DNA from 3 places in the Cognaticolwellia beringensis genome. Region 2 is predicted to be linked to each of the others. Evidence: predicted binding sites of a transcription regulator. Region 2 holds the regulator's gene; each other region holds the start of a gene.

Region 1 (4,291 bases), 1.9 Mb from region 2:
ACGGTCAGCGTGAAAGCTGGTTAAGTCTATGAACAAGCCCGCGGATTAACGAAATTAGCGGACTTAACTTTGTCGCAGAAGTGTTTTTATTTAATATAAAGGAGACTTTTAAATTAAATGGGTTGACTATTGTTAGAAAGTAGATACAATACGTCCCAGCTAGAAAGTAAGACCTATATTTATGTACAAAGTTTCGAAGTTATATTAGTAAGTAGCTCGTCCTGTTTAATAAGTAATAGCAACACTCTCTGCAACACCGCCTTACTTTTGAGGCATCAATTACGAATAAATAGGATAATACAATGTCTAATACAACTACTGGTACAGTAAAATGGTTTAACGAGTCTAAAGGCTTCGGTTTCATCGAGCAAGAGTCTGGTCCAGACGTTTTCGCACATTTCTCTGCAATCTCTGGCGACGGTTTCAAAACTCTTGCTGAAGGCCAAAAAGTACAGTTTACTGTTACTCAAGGTCAAAAAGGTCCTCAAGCTGAGAACATCGTAGCACTTTAATTAATATTTCTTAGCTGGCTACGCTAGCTTAAATATTAAATGTGTTAAAAAAAGGGGAGACTTAGTCTGCCCTTTTTTGTGCCTGTAAATAAATACAATGTCAGTAATTAATCAATATATACAACTTGTTGCGCAGAACACACTTAAACAAGATGCTGAGCAATACAAAGCCGCCCATGCGTTAGATGAACTGTCGCAAAAATTAATACTCGCACAAGATCAAACATCTTTAGTTTCCACGATAAAAAATCTATTTTCCAAGAATAAGCCCATTCAAGGGATCTATTTTCATGGCAGAGTAGGCCGTGGGAAAACCATGCTGATGGATTTATTTTATCAACAGCTCAACATACCCCGTAAGAGACGTATTCACTTTCACCACTTTATGGAAAGTGTGCATCAAATGCTGAAAGACTGTAGTGGTAAAGATAATCCCCTAATCTTGATTGCAAAAACGTGGTCTACGGAAGTTGATGTACTATGTTTTGATGAATTCTTTGTTAATGATATTGGCGATGCCATGTTATTAGCTGGCTTACTCCGTGCTATGCTTTCAAACGGTATAACCTTGATAGCTACGTCAAATTGTCCACCCGATCAGCTCTATAAAAATGGCTTACAACGCGCAAGGTTTTTGCCCACCATTGATGTTATTCACCAGTATTGCCAAATTATCTCTATTGACGGGCCGCATGATCATCGATTATTAATGACTGATATCCCAGATCTTAAATATCGAGACTTTTATATTGGCTGTGAAGTAAAAAGTAACTTCTTATTACATCACTTTACTGAGCTAATTACTGACAATGTTTGCTATAACGACAGCATTATTATTCATGGTAGGGTCGTTAATTTCTTAGCTTGCAGTGATAAAACTATTTGGTTTGATTTTATGACACTTTGTTCAAGCCCAAGAAGCCAAAGGGATTATATTAAGTTAGCAGATAATTATGCCACAGTGCTGATAAGTAACGTGCCGCAATTTAGTGGTAAATTAATTCCTGCGGTATTCTCCGGTGTTGAAGATGGTTACCAAAGAAGTGGTGTGGTGATGGGGCAATTAAGAGGGCTAGATGATGAGGCTCGACGCTTTATTGCACTTGTCGATGAATTTTACGATAGAGGTATTCGCTTAATTATTGCCGCTGAGGTTGATATTGCTGAGCTTTATCAAGGCACACAACTTAACTTTGAGTTTGCCCGTTGCCGATCACGATTGTTTGAAATGCAGCGATTAAATTACCTGTAGCCGTATTTATTTCCTTAACGCATCCATTGTTAAATTAACCATAAATTTAATTTACTGACTAAATTATGGCCTTATTAGTTTTTTATAAATAAAATATTTATTCTAAACTATTGATATAAAGGGAGTTATAATTTTGGCATTAGACTTGTAAATAATAACGTTAACAGGTGGTTTGTTGATATTAAAATCGCTCTAGAAACGCTAAATTTATAAAGGAAGATTAAGATGAAAACATTGATTGCTACAGCACTAATTATCGCAAGTTCAGCGAGTTATGCACACGATAACTCTTTTTCTAGTGAGTCATGTAATGTTGACTTAAATGGCGGCATTAATATCAATGCTAAAGAAATCATTTTTTCTAAAAATAAATCGCCACTTTATACCATAACCAACAATGATACTTTGATAATCAAAGGCGAAGAAGTTACTTTAACATCCCATCAGAAGTCATTAATACGTGATTATTCAAGCCATATACGTGATGTTGTACCCGAAGTAAAAAGTATCGCCTTAGATGCAATTGATTTAGCCATTGATGGCGTTAACTTAGCCTTTAACGAGTTGTTAGGTGAAGGGAATAACGTTAGTGCTGATCTCACCACACAATTAACGACTATACGTGGTGAAGTTGACGCTGAGTTTAACAAACAAAATAGTTTCTATATTGATGAAGATGGTTTTTCGGGTAAAGATTTCTTTGGTGACGATTTTGAGCAACGAATTGAGTCTGCAGTAGAAAGTACCATTAAAAATTCTTTAGGGACTTTAATGATTGCGGTTGGCCAAGAAATGCTATTTTCAGGTGGCGATATGGATGCATTTGAAACAAAAATGGATGATTTTGGCGAACTTATTGGCAATGAAATGGAAACTCGTAGTGAAGGAATAGAAAAGCGCGGTGAAGCTTTGTGTCAGTCAATAATGGTGATTGATGAAATGGAAGAGCAATTAAAAGACAGTATCGATGAAATTTCAAATTATAATTTTATCACGGCTAGCTCAAAATCAAGCCATAATAAGATTTAAATTATTGTGATCCCTTAGGTTAATAGCTTGCGGGTAGATAACAGATAAAGCGTAGCCTAATTTCGGTTGCGCTTTTTTATTGCCAATGCAACAGCTGCACGTTAAAGTAGCGCCCTCAATAGTCCTGACATACTCTTTATGCACGCTGTACAGCAACTTCACCAATATCGTAAAAGCCTAAGTACCACTACCTACAAATCGAGAGGCCAACGAGTGATTCGTTGTGAGTTGTGCCGTTTAGCAAAACCTTTTTGTATTTGCGCCTTGGCACCTAAGGTTAGCTCGCAAGCCGGATTTTTGATGTTAATGTACGATACTGAAGTATTAAAACCGAGTAATACCGGTAAGTTAATTGCAGATTTGATCCCCGACAGTTTTGCCTTTCTTTGGTCTAGAACCCAAGTAAACCCTGATATTATCACCTTGTTAAACGATCCTATGTGGCAACCTATGGTGGTTTTTCCAAAAGCTTATGCGGGTGATGAACGCGAAATTTTCGATAACAAAATTACGGTTACTTCAGGGAAACGTCCGTTATTTATTATGCTAGATGGGAGTTGGCGAGAAGCTAAAAAAATGTTTCGCCGCAGTCCTTATTTACAAAACTTGCCTGTGGTGTCATTTACCCCAAAAACACCTCAAGACTCGACCGAGCTTAGCTCACGTTATCAAATTCGTTTAGCGGCTAATAATACTGAATTAGCGACAGCTGAAGTTGCTGCACAGGTTTTGTCTTTAGCGGGAGAGCAAACTAATGCGGATTTACTCGATCTTTGGTTTGATGTTTTTAGTTATCAATATCAGCGCGGCGTTTGCCAAATAAATAAAGCTAATCCAAATGCTGTGGCAGATTACACAGAGTTTGCCAAACTTAATGGCATTACTTTGGCAAAAGATATAACTAACTAAAGCAGTTAATTCTAAAAGCTTAACTTTAAATGCATGAAAACACTGCAGCTAAAGCAAAACTATTTTATAATAATGCACATTATAGTAACGAGGTTAATTTATGAAGATATGTGGTGTTGAATTAAAAGGTAACGATGCAATTATTTGTATCATGTCGCGGGAAAATGGGTTGTACGACATACCAAATACGCGCGTACAAAAAATTAGTCTTGTTGATGCTGGCGATGCAGAACAAGTTCAAGGTTTTCAGTTTGCTTTTGCCAAACTGATGGAAGATTACAAAGTTGAAAAAGTAGTGATCAGAGGACGCGCTTTAAAAGGAAAGTTTTCGGGCGGTCCGGTTGGCTTTAAATTAGAAGCCGCTATTCAATTGATTAAAGATTTACCCGTGGAAATATTATCGGGTACTTTTATCAAAAAAGCGCTAACACGCAGCCAAGTCGATATTGATTTTCGTGATACCGGTTTAAAGCAATATCAGGAAAGTGCATTCGAAACGGTGTTTGCTTTTTTTGAAGGTAGTATGTATTTACAATAATATTGCACTGTATTGATAGATTTAAAAAGGGTCGCTATTTAGCGACCCTTT
Region 2 (4,291 bases):
TTCGTCTAACTCAATAGTCACTTTAGCGGTAAACTTTTGGCTCAATTGTGCAAGTTTAGAAGCCGCACGGGCATGTAGGCCAAGTTTATTAATGATAAGTACTTTCCGGCTTGCTTGTGCGCTCATGGTAATTTACGTACTTGCAGTAGTAGGTAAGTCACGATGACGTGATTGCACATCTTTACGTTCTTTACGCATATTATTTGCCAGTATTTCGGCAATATATACCGAACGGTGCATGCCGCCAGTACAACCAATCGCAATGGTAATATAACTGCGATTATTTCGTTCTAGATGCGGTAACCAAGTCATCATAAAACTGTTGATTTGCCAAATAAACTTAGTCACTATCGGTTGGCTTGCAAGGAAGTCTTGTACCGGTTTATCTAACCCTGTGAAGCCCTTTAGTTCTTTATCCCAAAATGGGTTTGGTAAAAAACGCGCATCAAAAACATAGTCAGCATCTTGTGGTACGCCATGTTTAAAACCAAATGACTCAAAGACAACGACCATAGAGCCAGATTTTTTCCCCAAAATTCGCTCTCTAACTAAGTCCGCTAGTTGATGTGGCGTAAGTTGGCTAGTATTGATATATAAGTGTGCTCGACTGGCGATTGGCTCAAGGAGCTTTTTCTCTAGGGCAATGGCTTGGTCTAAGGCAATATTTTGTTTAATCAACGGATGTAAGCGTCGCGTTTCACTGAATCGACGAATAAGATCACTATCATCCGCATCTAAATAAAGTAAGCTTAATTCAACCGCATTAGGCATATATTCAATGATTTCAGGTACATCATTAGGATCAGCTGGTAAGTTTCGTACATCGAGACTCACAGCTACATTCTCATAATCGTTAATCACTGTATGGATGAGAGCAGGTAATAAGTTGACAGGGATATTATCAACACAATAGTAGCCTAAATCCTCTAACACTCGCAGTGCAACACTTTTACCTGACCCTGAACGGCCACTGACTATAATTAGCTTCATCTGTGTTTAGCTCGCTTGTTGGATTAACTGATACAGTGCTTGGTTACTTTCGCATTTTCGTACTTGCTTGCAAAATTGCTTGTTACGAAAAATTTTTGCGATGCTCTGCAATGTACTGAGGTGGTTTTGACATTCTTCTTCAGGCACAAATAAGGCAATAAAAATATCAACTGGGCGATGATCAATAGCATCAAAATCAATTGCTTCTTCTGTGGTTATTACTACGGCAATGGGCTGTGTAGCATTTTCCAAACGACCATGCGGTATAGCAATGCCATTACCTATGCCAGTTGACCCCATTCTTTCACGTTTAACTAGGCTTTCTAAGAGTTGAAATGTGTCATGGTCTGCCAATTTATCGGCGGCCAGGCTACTTAAGTATTCTAGAATACGTTTTTTACTGGAGCCCGGTGCTGCACAAATAGTGCAGTCCGGGGATAAAATGTCTTGCAACTTCATAAACTTATAAAACCTAAAGCGACTGAGCGCTAATGCTTGTTAATTTTGCCTTTGTATTTCAGGATTTGGCGATCTAGCTTATCAATTAATGCATCAATTGATGCATACATATCATTATGCTCGGCCTTCGCGTGAACCTCTGAGCCACTTAAGTGCACAGTAGATTCGGCAATCTGATTCAATTTTTCTACGGTTAATACGACATGTACATTATTAATATGCTCAAAATGACGTTCTAGCTTTTCAAACTTGCCATTAACATAATCACGTAATGAGTCGGTAACATCGACATGGTGTCCAGTAAGATTAATTTGCATATGCTTCATTCCTCTTTTTTGGTGAATAAGACTGCCTACAATAGGCTTTTACGTTGATTTGACGGCGGTATAGAGAGCGACTCTCGATACTTGGCAATGGTTCTCCTTGCTACTTTTATACCTTGTTCAGCTAATATATCTGCGATTTTACTGTCGCTTAATGGCTTTGCGGGTATTTCAGCGGCAACAAGCTTTTTAATTAATTCACGAATAGCAGTTGAAGAACACTCACCGCCATTTTCAGTACTTACGTGGCTAGAGAAAAAGTATTTAAGCTCAAAAATGCCTCTGGGTGTGTGCATATATTTTTGTGTGGTAACACGAGAGATGGTTGATTCATGCATGTCCACAGCTTCTGCAATATCATTTAATACCATAGGTCGCATAGCCTCAGGCCCATGTTCAAAGAAACCTTGTTGGCGTTGTACAATGCAATTTGAAACTTTTAATAAGGTATCATTGCGACTTTCTAAGCTTTTGATAAACCATTTTGCTTCTTGTAAATTCGAGCGAATAAATTGGCTATCAGCAGACGACTTCATAGACCTAGACATGGCAGCATATTGTTGATTCACTGATAATTTAGGTGCAGTATCAGGATTAAGCTCTACCGTCCAGCGGCCGTTTTTCTTCTCAACAGATACATCAGGAATCACATATTGCTCTTCACTTTTGATGACACTATCGCCTGGACGAGGATCTAACGATTGGATCAAGCGAATAACTTCGCGCAATTGATCTTCTTTGATGCGTAATTTACGCATCAGTTGTCGATAATCACGATTACCAAGCAAGTCAATGTGTTCAGTTACGGCTAATTTACTTTCAGCTAGCCAAGGCGTATCTTTCGCAAATTGATTGAGCTGGATAAGCAAACACTCAGGAATTGAACGAGCAGCCACGCCAACGGGATCAAAAACGTTAATTCGTTTAAGTACCACTTCAACTTCATCGAGTTCTACATCGTCTATACCAACGCTTTCTAATATCTCATCTGCGGTAACCGTTAAGTAACCTGCTTCATCTATAGCTTCAATAATGGCGATGGCAATGGTTCTGTCGGTATCGCTAAATGGCGTAAGTTCCATCTGCCAAATAAGATGGTCTTGCAGTGAATCTTTCGTTTCACCCTGATAAGTATAATCTTCAGATGCGTGACCAACACCGCCGCTGCTCGCACTGGCACTGAAGTTATCATCCCAAGTGCTATCACTGTTTAATTCTTCGGGAATATCGGTTTTAGCTAAACCTTCGGATGAGCTAATCTCATCGATACTCGGGGCAGAATCCTCACTACCATCAGACGAAGACATTTCTTTCGTTTCGCCAACACTAGCGGAGTAACCTTCTTCTAAGTGATCTGGGGTGCTTTCTGAGTTACTTTCAAAAGATTCATCAACTTCAAGCAAGGGGTTACTTTCGAGTGCTTCTTGAATTTCTTGCTGGAGATCCAGAGTCGATAATTGCAGTAGCTTGATCGCCTGCTGCAATTGCGGGGTCATCGTTAATTGTTGTCCGATACGGAGTTGCAAAGTAGGACGCATTTACGTTTTCATTTCCCTGTTGAAATACATTATTGTTATACCGCTTTAGTCTGTTATTCACTATAGCGTGAATTGTTCACCAAGGTATACATCTCTTACATGTTGATTTGCAAGTATTTGATTCGAATTACCTTCAGCGATCAGTTCACCATGACTAACGATATAAGCATGTTCACAGACATCGAGTGTTTCTCGTACATTATGATCAGTGATCAGAATACCAATGCCACGTTCTTTTAAGTGTAGGATAATTTTTTTTATATCACCTACTGAAATTGGGTCAACACCAGCAAAAGGTTCATCAAGGAGAATAAATTTAGGGTCTGCCGCTAAAGCACGTGCTATTTCAACACGTCGGCGTTCACCGCCAGATAAACTCATACCTAAGTTATCCTTGATATGACCGATGTTGAACTCTTCTAATAAATGTTCAAGTTTTTCTTCTCGTTCAACATCGCTCAGGGTTTTACGCGTTTGTAAAATGGCCATAATGTTGTCATAAACAGACAATTTGCGAAAAATTGAAGCTTCTTGTGGTAAATAGCCGATGCCCTTACGCGCACGTTCGTGCATGGGTAACAAAGTTAAATCTTCACCATTTAAAACAATTGAGCCACTGTCGTTATTGACTAAGCCAACAATCATATAAAAGGAGGTGGTTTTACCCGCGCCATTGGGACCTAATAAGCCAACAATTTGTCCTGCGGACACTTTCATACTGACGTTTTTAACGACTTTTCTGCCTTTGTAGGCTTTTGCAAGACCGGTTGCTGATAATGTTGAAGTTGACATTTACTCTTGCTTGTCCTTAGATTTTTTAGGCAGTTCAGTTTTATTTTTTGGCTGTAATACCGTTTCTACTTTAGCGTTATCTAAGCTTTCAGCATTGACATATTCGGTGTCAAAATTATAAGTGATTTTACTACCGCTAACTTCACTACCTTCTTGGCGCAGAAGTGCATTACCTGAAATGACCACGGT
Region 3 (4,291 bases), 1.2 Mb from region 2:
CGGAAGATGGCGATTATGTTTTCAGTCGTGATTGGAAGGAATTGCCTGAACGTCAGATAATTGACTATGTAGTTACGGGCACTATGATGCAACAAGAGTCGGGTATTTTAGTTAATGCTCGAATGATTGGTATGCAATCACGAGTTGTCGTTGCTACAGCACAGTCATTTATTCCAGCTTGGGTTGTTGGCGATGACTTTAATAGCCATGAAAATGTTAAAATGAAAGATGGCATGATCTTGCGCGATAGCGCGATGTTAGTCGACGACGCACGTGCCATTGCAATACAGAAGTAATGAGTTTAAAAATATCGAAGGTGAATATGAATACTTTACGCAATAATATCGCAGTTTTTTTAAGTGCTATAGTTTTGAGCGCATGTTCTTCGGTGTTTGATAGACACGTTGAATGGCAAAATGTGAAGCCTGAACAATTTCCAGTATTAACAGCAATAGGTCAAGCACCTATAAGCTTGCAGAATTCAGCACATAAAACACAGCGTATGCTCATGGCGATAAAAGCTTCTAAAATTGCGGCTTATGCTGAGCTTGCTGAACAAGTATATGGTCAAAGTATTGATGGAAAAACCACAATGTCTAATTTAGTGGTCGATAACCAGCAGTTGAAGGCATCGGTACAGGGGATTATTCGTGGTGCAAAAGTGGTGAAAAGTTATCCGGTTGGTGACAGCTACACTACTGAGTTGAGTTTAGACTTTAAAGATGTTTATGAAATATATAACGCGGCTTCTAACCGCCAAGAAATAAAACATATCACGTATTATTAATCTTCTTTTTATGTACGGTATGCCGTGGTGACAGGACGTCAATGAGCGGCGGTACAGGATTAAGGTATGGTGCGATCACATGGATGTGAAGGAGCAGTGATAATAAAGTTAAAACAAAGGCTTAAGCTTTTATACCTAAACTACTGAGTCCGCCAGACGTTTTACCTTTACTATCATAGGTCATTGATGACCTGTTATGATTTTCTAATAACGAGGTTTTCATTCGCTCAACAGATAGCTGTGATTGATGAATGATCAGACCATTAATTTGGTTTTGTTTTTTACAGCGGATTAAACACGCTTCAATATCCGATAATTCTGTGCTGAAGTTACCGGCTAATTTTTCTTGTTTGAACTCAAAGCTTTGACCTATAGCATTGTCAATTTCTTGTATTGCTATAAGCAAATTATTTTTATCTGAGGTAATGCTAATAAGCGCAGCTGGATTTTGCTGCTGAAGTACTTCTTTCTCTGTGCCTAATAACGCTTCTAATTGCGTCAATTGTAATAACTGTTGAGAAATCAATTGTTGCGGTGTTATTTTTTCAGACACTTATATACTCCACTCTTACATTGAGTTGATTGAGTTAGTTAAGTTCAAATTCAAAATTAGCAATACTTGCGGCTAATTTTTCAGGATTGATTTTATAATCACCAGAGGCAATTGCACTTTTTAATTCAGCAATTTTTTTCTGGTTAAGCACTGGCGCATCTGCCGCCTTTTTCTGTAACTCGGTCATTTGTTTTGCTTGCGGGGTAATTGATACCGAATCACGAGGTGCTAATTTAGCTTGTTGCGAGGCATTTGCACTTTCGCTAACTTGCTGTTTGGTTTGAACTTGTTGTTCAACTTTTTGTTTTACTTGATTGGTATTATTCAAGTTATTGATATTAATAGCCATTATTGTATCCTACTTACAACAGTTATTGGTTTCTAACCTTTTATCGGCAAAACAGCAGAAAACTTAAGCAATTATTATAAATTAATTACCACTTGGTTAATAGCGTTAACTTGCCCTTGAATTACGCGGCCAGATTTCTTATTTCGAACTGATATTATTTCGCCTAAACTCCCGTCATCTAAAGCAATACCAAAAGATTTTATTTCAAAATTATCAGATTTAGCGATAATGTTTACGGGCTCACCTTTACAAACAAAACAGGTGTTTTTGTTGGTGATTGTACTGCCTTGAGATAAGTTTCTTTTTGTTCGAGCACCAGTCACTATGTTTGGGTCAGTAAGTACAGTCCCCCTTATTTGACTACTATCTTTAAATATAATTTCGATATTATCGTTATTGAGTAAGGTGCCTTTATTTATGCGCATTTGCGTTACTAAGACAGGAACAATTGTTTGAATTTTTACCGGAATAAATAACTGCCAAGATTCTTCGTCAGGACAAACAATTTTAACATTTACGTTTCTACCGTTATGGTTTTCAGGTATATTTGCCGTTAACGGTGATAGACAAGGATGTAATGTAATGCGAGGATCTATTTCCGCTACATCGACTTTTAACTTTCCCCGTTCAGGCAGACTGACGTTATTTTCGACATGGTTTTTGATGAAATTATAGAGATAATCACGATCAAATGTCATTGCAGAGCCATGATTAACTATGGCTAAGTAAATAAGGGTTATTCTTACTAATATCTTTAATTTTCTCATGATTTTTTATCTTACAGCTAGGGAAATAAAAATACTCGTCTAAACTTAATTCAGTTTAACTAAATACAATTTCACACGAATAACGTCAAAATATTTACGTTTTCGTTTAAATGATTGTCGTTTAAATAGGATACAATCAAGAATCGTGCCTTTGTTATATATATATTGGCATACCTAAGAGGTTTTTTATGACAGGTATATTAGACTCAGTGAATCAGCGCACCCAATTAGTTGGACAAAATAGATTGGAGTTGTTGTTGTTTAAACTTATTGGCAGGCAGCGCTTTGGTATTAACGTTTTTAAAGTACGTGAAGTGATGCCTTGTCCTAAGTTGACTGTATTACCCAAGCAAGATAAGTTCATTAAAGGTGTCGCTCATATTCGTGGCCAAACTATTTCTGTTATTGATTTAAGTAAAGCTACTGGTGGCCCTGATATTGTACAAACAGAAAGCAGCTTTGTCATCATTGCTGAGTATAATCGAAGCGTGCAGGGATTTCTTGTTGCCGGTGTTGAACGCATTGTAACACTGAGTTGGAAAGACATGATGCCACCACCAGAAGGTACTGGCAAATCAAGCTACCTCACAGCTGTTACAGAAATTGACAATGAAATGGTCTCAATTCTTGATGTTGAAAAAATTCTCAATGAAATTAGCCCAATTTCAACGGAATTAAGCGCAGGGATTGCCGACGCATCGGTTGGCGAAAAAATTGGCGAGCGAGTAATTATGATCGCGGATGACTCAACCGTAGCCCGCAATCAAGTTAAGCGTGCCCTTGAAGCCTTGGGTATAACTATGCTGTTGGCTAAAAACGGTCAAGATGCGCTTGACCAATTACAGACAATTGCTGACGGATGTCAACATAGTATTACCGAAAAGGTTGCATTGTTGATTTCTGATATTGAAATGCCAGAAATGGATGGCTATACGCTAACCGCAGAAATTAAGCACAATGAACGTATGAAGAATATGCCGGTTATTTTGCATACTTCACTCAGTGGTGTTTTCAATAATGCCATGGTAAAGAAAGTGGGAGCTGACGATTTTATTCCTAAATTTCATCCCGATGAGTTAGCTACTGCAGTCAAAAAGTGGTTGAAGCATGATGAAGTTTCTTAACTTTTTTTTGCAATATTTAAATAAGGTGGATTATAGCTAGTGTTAACTAAGCAACTCGATGATAAAAGTTATCATCAGTTTAGAATATTCCTAGAGCAGCAATGCGGTATTGTTTTAGGTGAAAGTAAACAGTATCTAGTGAAAAGTCGTTTGGCACCATTGATGGCGAAATTTGATATTGTGTCGTTGACTGATTTAATAACCCAAACGCTTAACCCCTTAAAGCGGCAACTGCGGGCGGCAGTTATTGACGCCATGACCACTAACGAAACGTTATGGTTTCGCGATGAATATCCCTTCGAGCTTTTGAAAAAACGTATACTGCCTGAATTTAAAGGCCAGCGAACACAGCTAAAAATTTGGTCAGCGGCAAGTTCATCCGGGCAAGAGCCTTATTCAATTGCCATGGCGATTTATGAATATCAACAAAGTAACCCAGGCGCATTTCCTGGGGGTGTTCAAATTATTGGCACTGATATCTCTAATACCATGTTAGAACATTGTAAAAACGCGCATTACGACAGTTTAGCATTATCAAGAGGCTTATCTCTCGAACGAAGAAAACAGTTCTTTGAAGTCAGTGATAACGGCATGCTAAAGGTGAAAGACTTTATTAAAAATATGGTCAGTTTTCGCCAACTTAACTTGTTAAATAGTTATAGTTTAATGGGAAGGTTTGATTTGGTTTTCTGTCGTAACGTATTGATTTAC

The links. The regulator sigma-54, encoded in region 2, starts transcription at its own class of promoters, with help from an activator protein. The targets are predictions, from matches to a motif close to GTTGGCACGNNNNTNGNNT.
Region 1: the regulator sigma-54 is predicted to act here: its motif matches at 1,897-1,915, upstream of B5D82_RS14655 (DUF2884 family protein).
Region 3: the regulator sigma-54 is predicted to act here: its motif matches at 2,591-2,609, upstream of flgA (flagellar basal body P-ring formation chaperone FlgA).

The regions. Positions count from the first base shown of each region.
Region 1 is NZ_CP020465.1:3,472,725-3,477,015, forward strand. It holds gene B5D82_RS14640 (RNA methyltransferase) at 1-24, shown strand, start outside; gene B5D82_RS14645 (cold-shock protein) at 303-512, shown strand; gene zapE (cell division protein ZapE) at 610-1,764, shown strand; gene B5D82_RS14655 (DUF2884 family protein) at 1,990-2,793, shown strand; gene B5D82_RS14660 (tRNA-uridine aminocarboxypropyltransferase) at 2,932-3,702, shown strand; gene B5D82_RS14665 (DUF3010 family protein) at 3,803-4,240, shown strand.
Region 2 is NZ_CP020465.1:1,571,383-1,575,673, reverse strand. It holds gene B5D82_RS06625 (HPr family phosphocarrier protein) at 1-126, opposite strand, end outside; gene rapZ (RNase adapter RapZ) at 133-990, opposite strand; gene ptsN (PTS IIA-like nitrogen regulatory protein PtsN) at 997-1,449, opposite strand; gene hpf (ribosome hibernation promoting factor) at 1,479-1,766, opposite strand; gene B5D82_RS06605 (RNA polymerase factor sigma-54) at 1,802-3,310, opposite strand; gene lptB (LPS export ABC transporter ATP-binding protein) at 3,371-4,102, opposite strand; gene lptA (lipopolysaccharide transport periplasmic protein LptA) at 4,103-4,291, opposite strand, start outside.
Region 3 is NZ_CP020465.1:349,698-353,988, forward strand. It holds gene B5D82_RS01450 (FlgO family outer membrane protein) at 1-296, shown strand, start outside; gene B5D82_RS01455 (LPP20 family lipoprotein) at 323-787, shown strand; gene flgN (flagellar export chaperone FlgN) at 909-1,340, opposite strand; gene flgM (flagellar biosynthesis anti-sigma factor FlgM) at 1,375-1,689, opposite strand; gene flgA (flagellar basal body P-ring formation chaperone FlgA) at 1,764-2,456, opposite strand; gene B5D82_RS01475 (chemotaxis protein) at 2,645-3,580, shown strand; gene B5D82_RS01480 (CheR family methyltransferase) at 3,620-4,291, shown strand, end outside.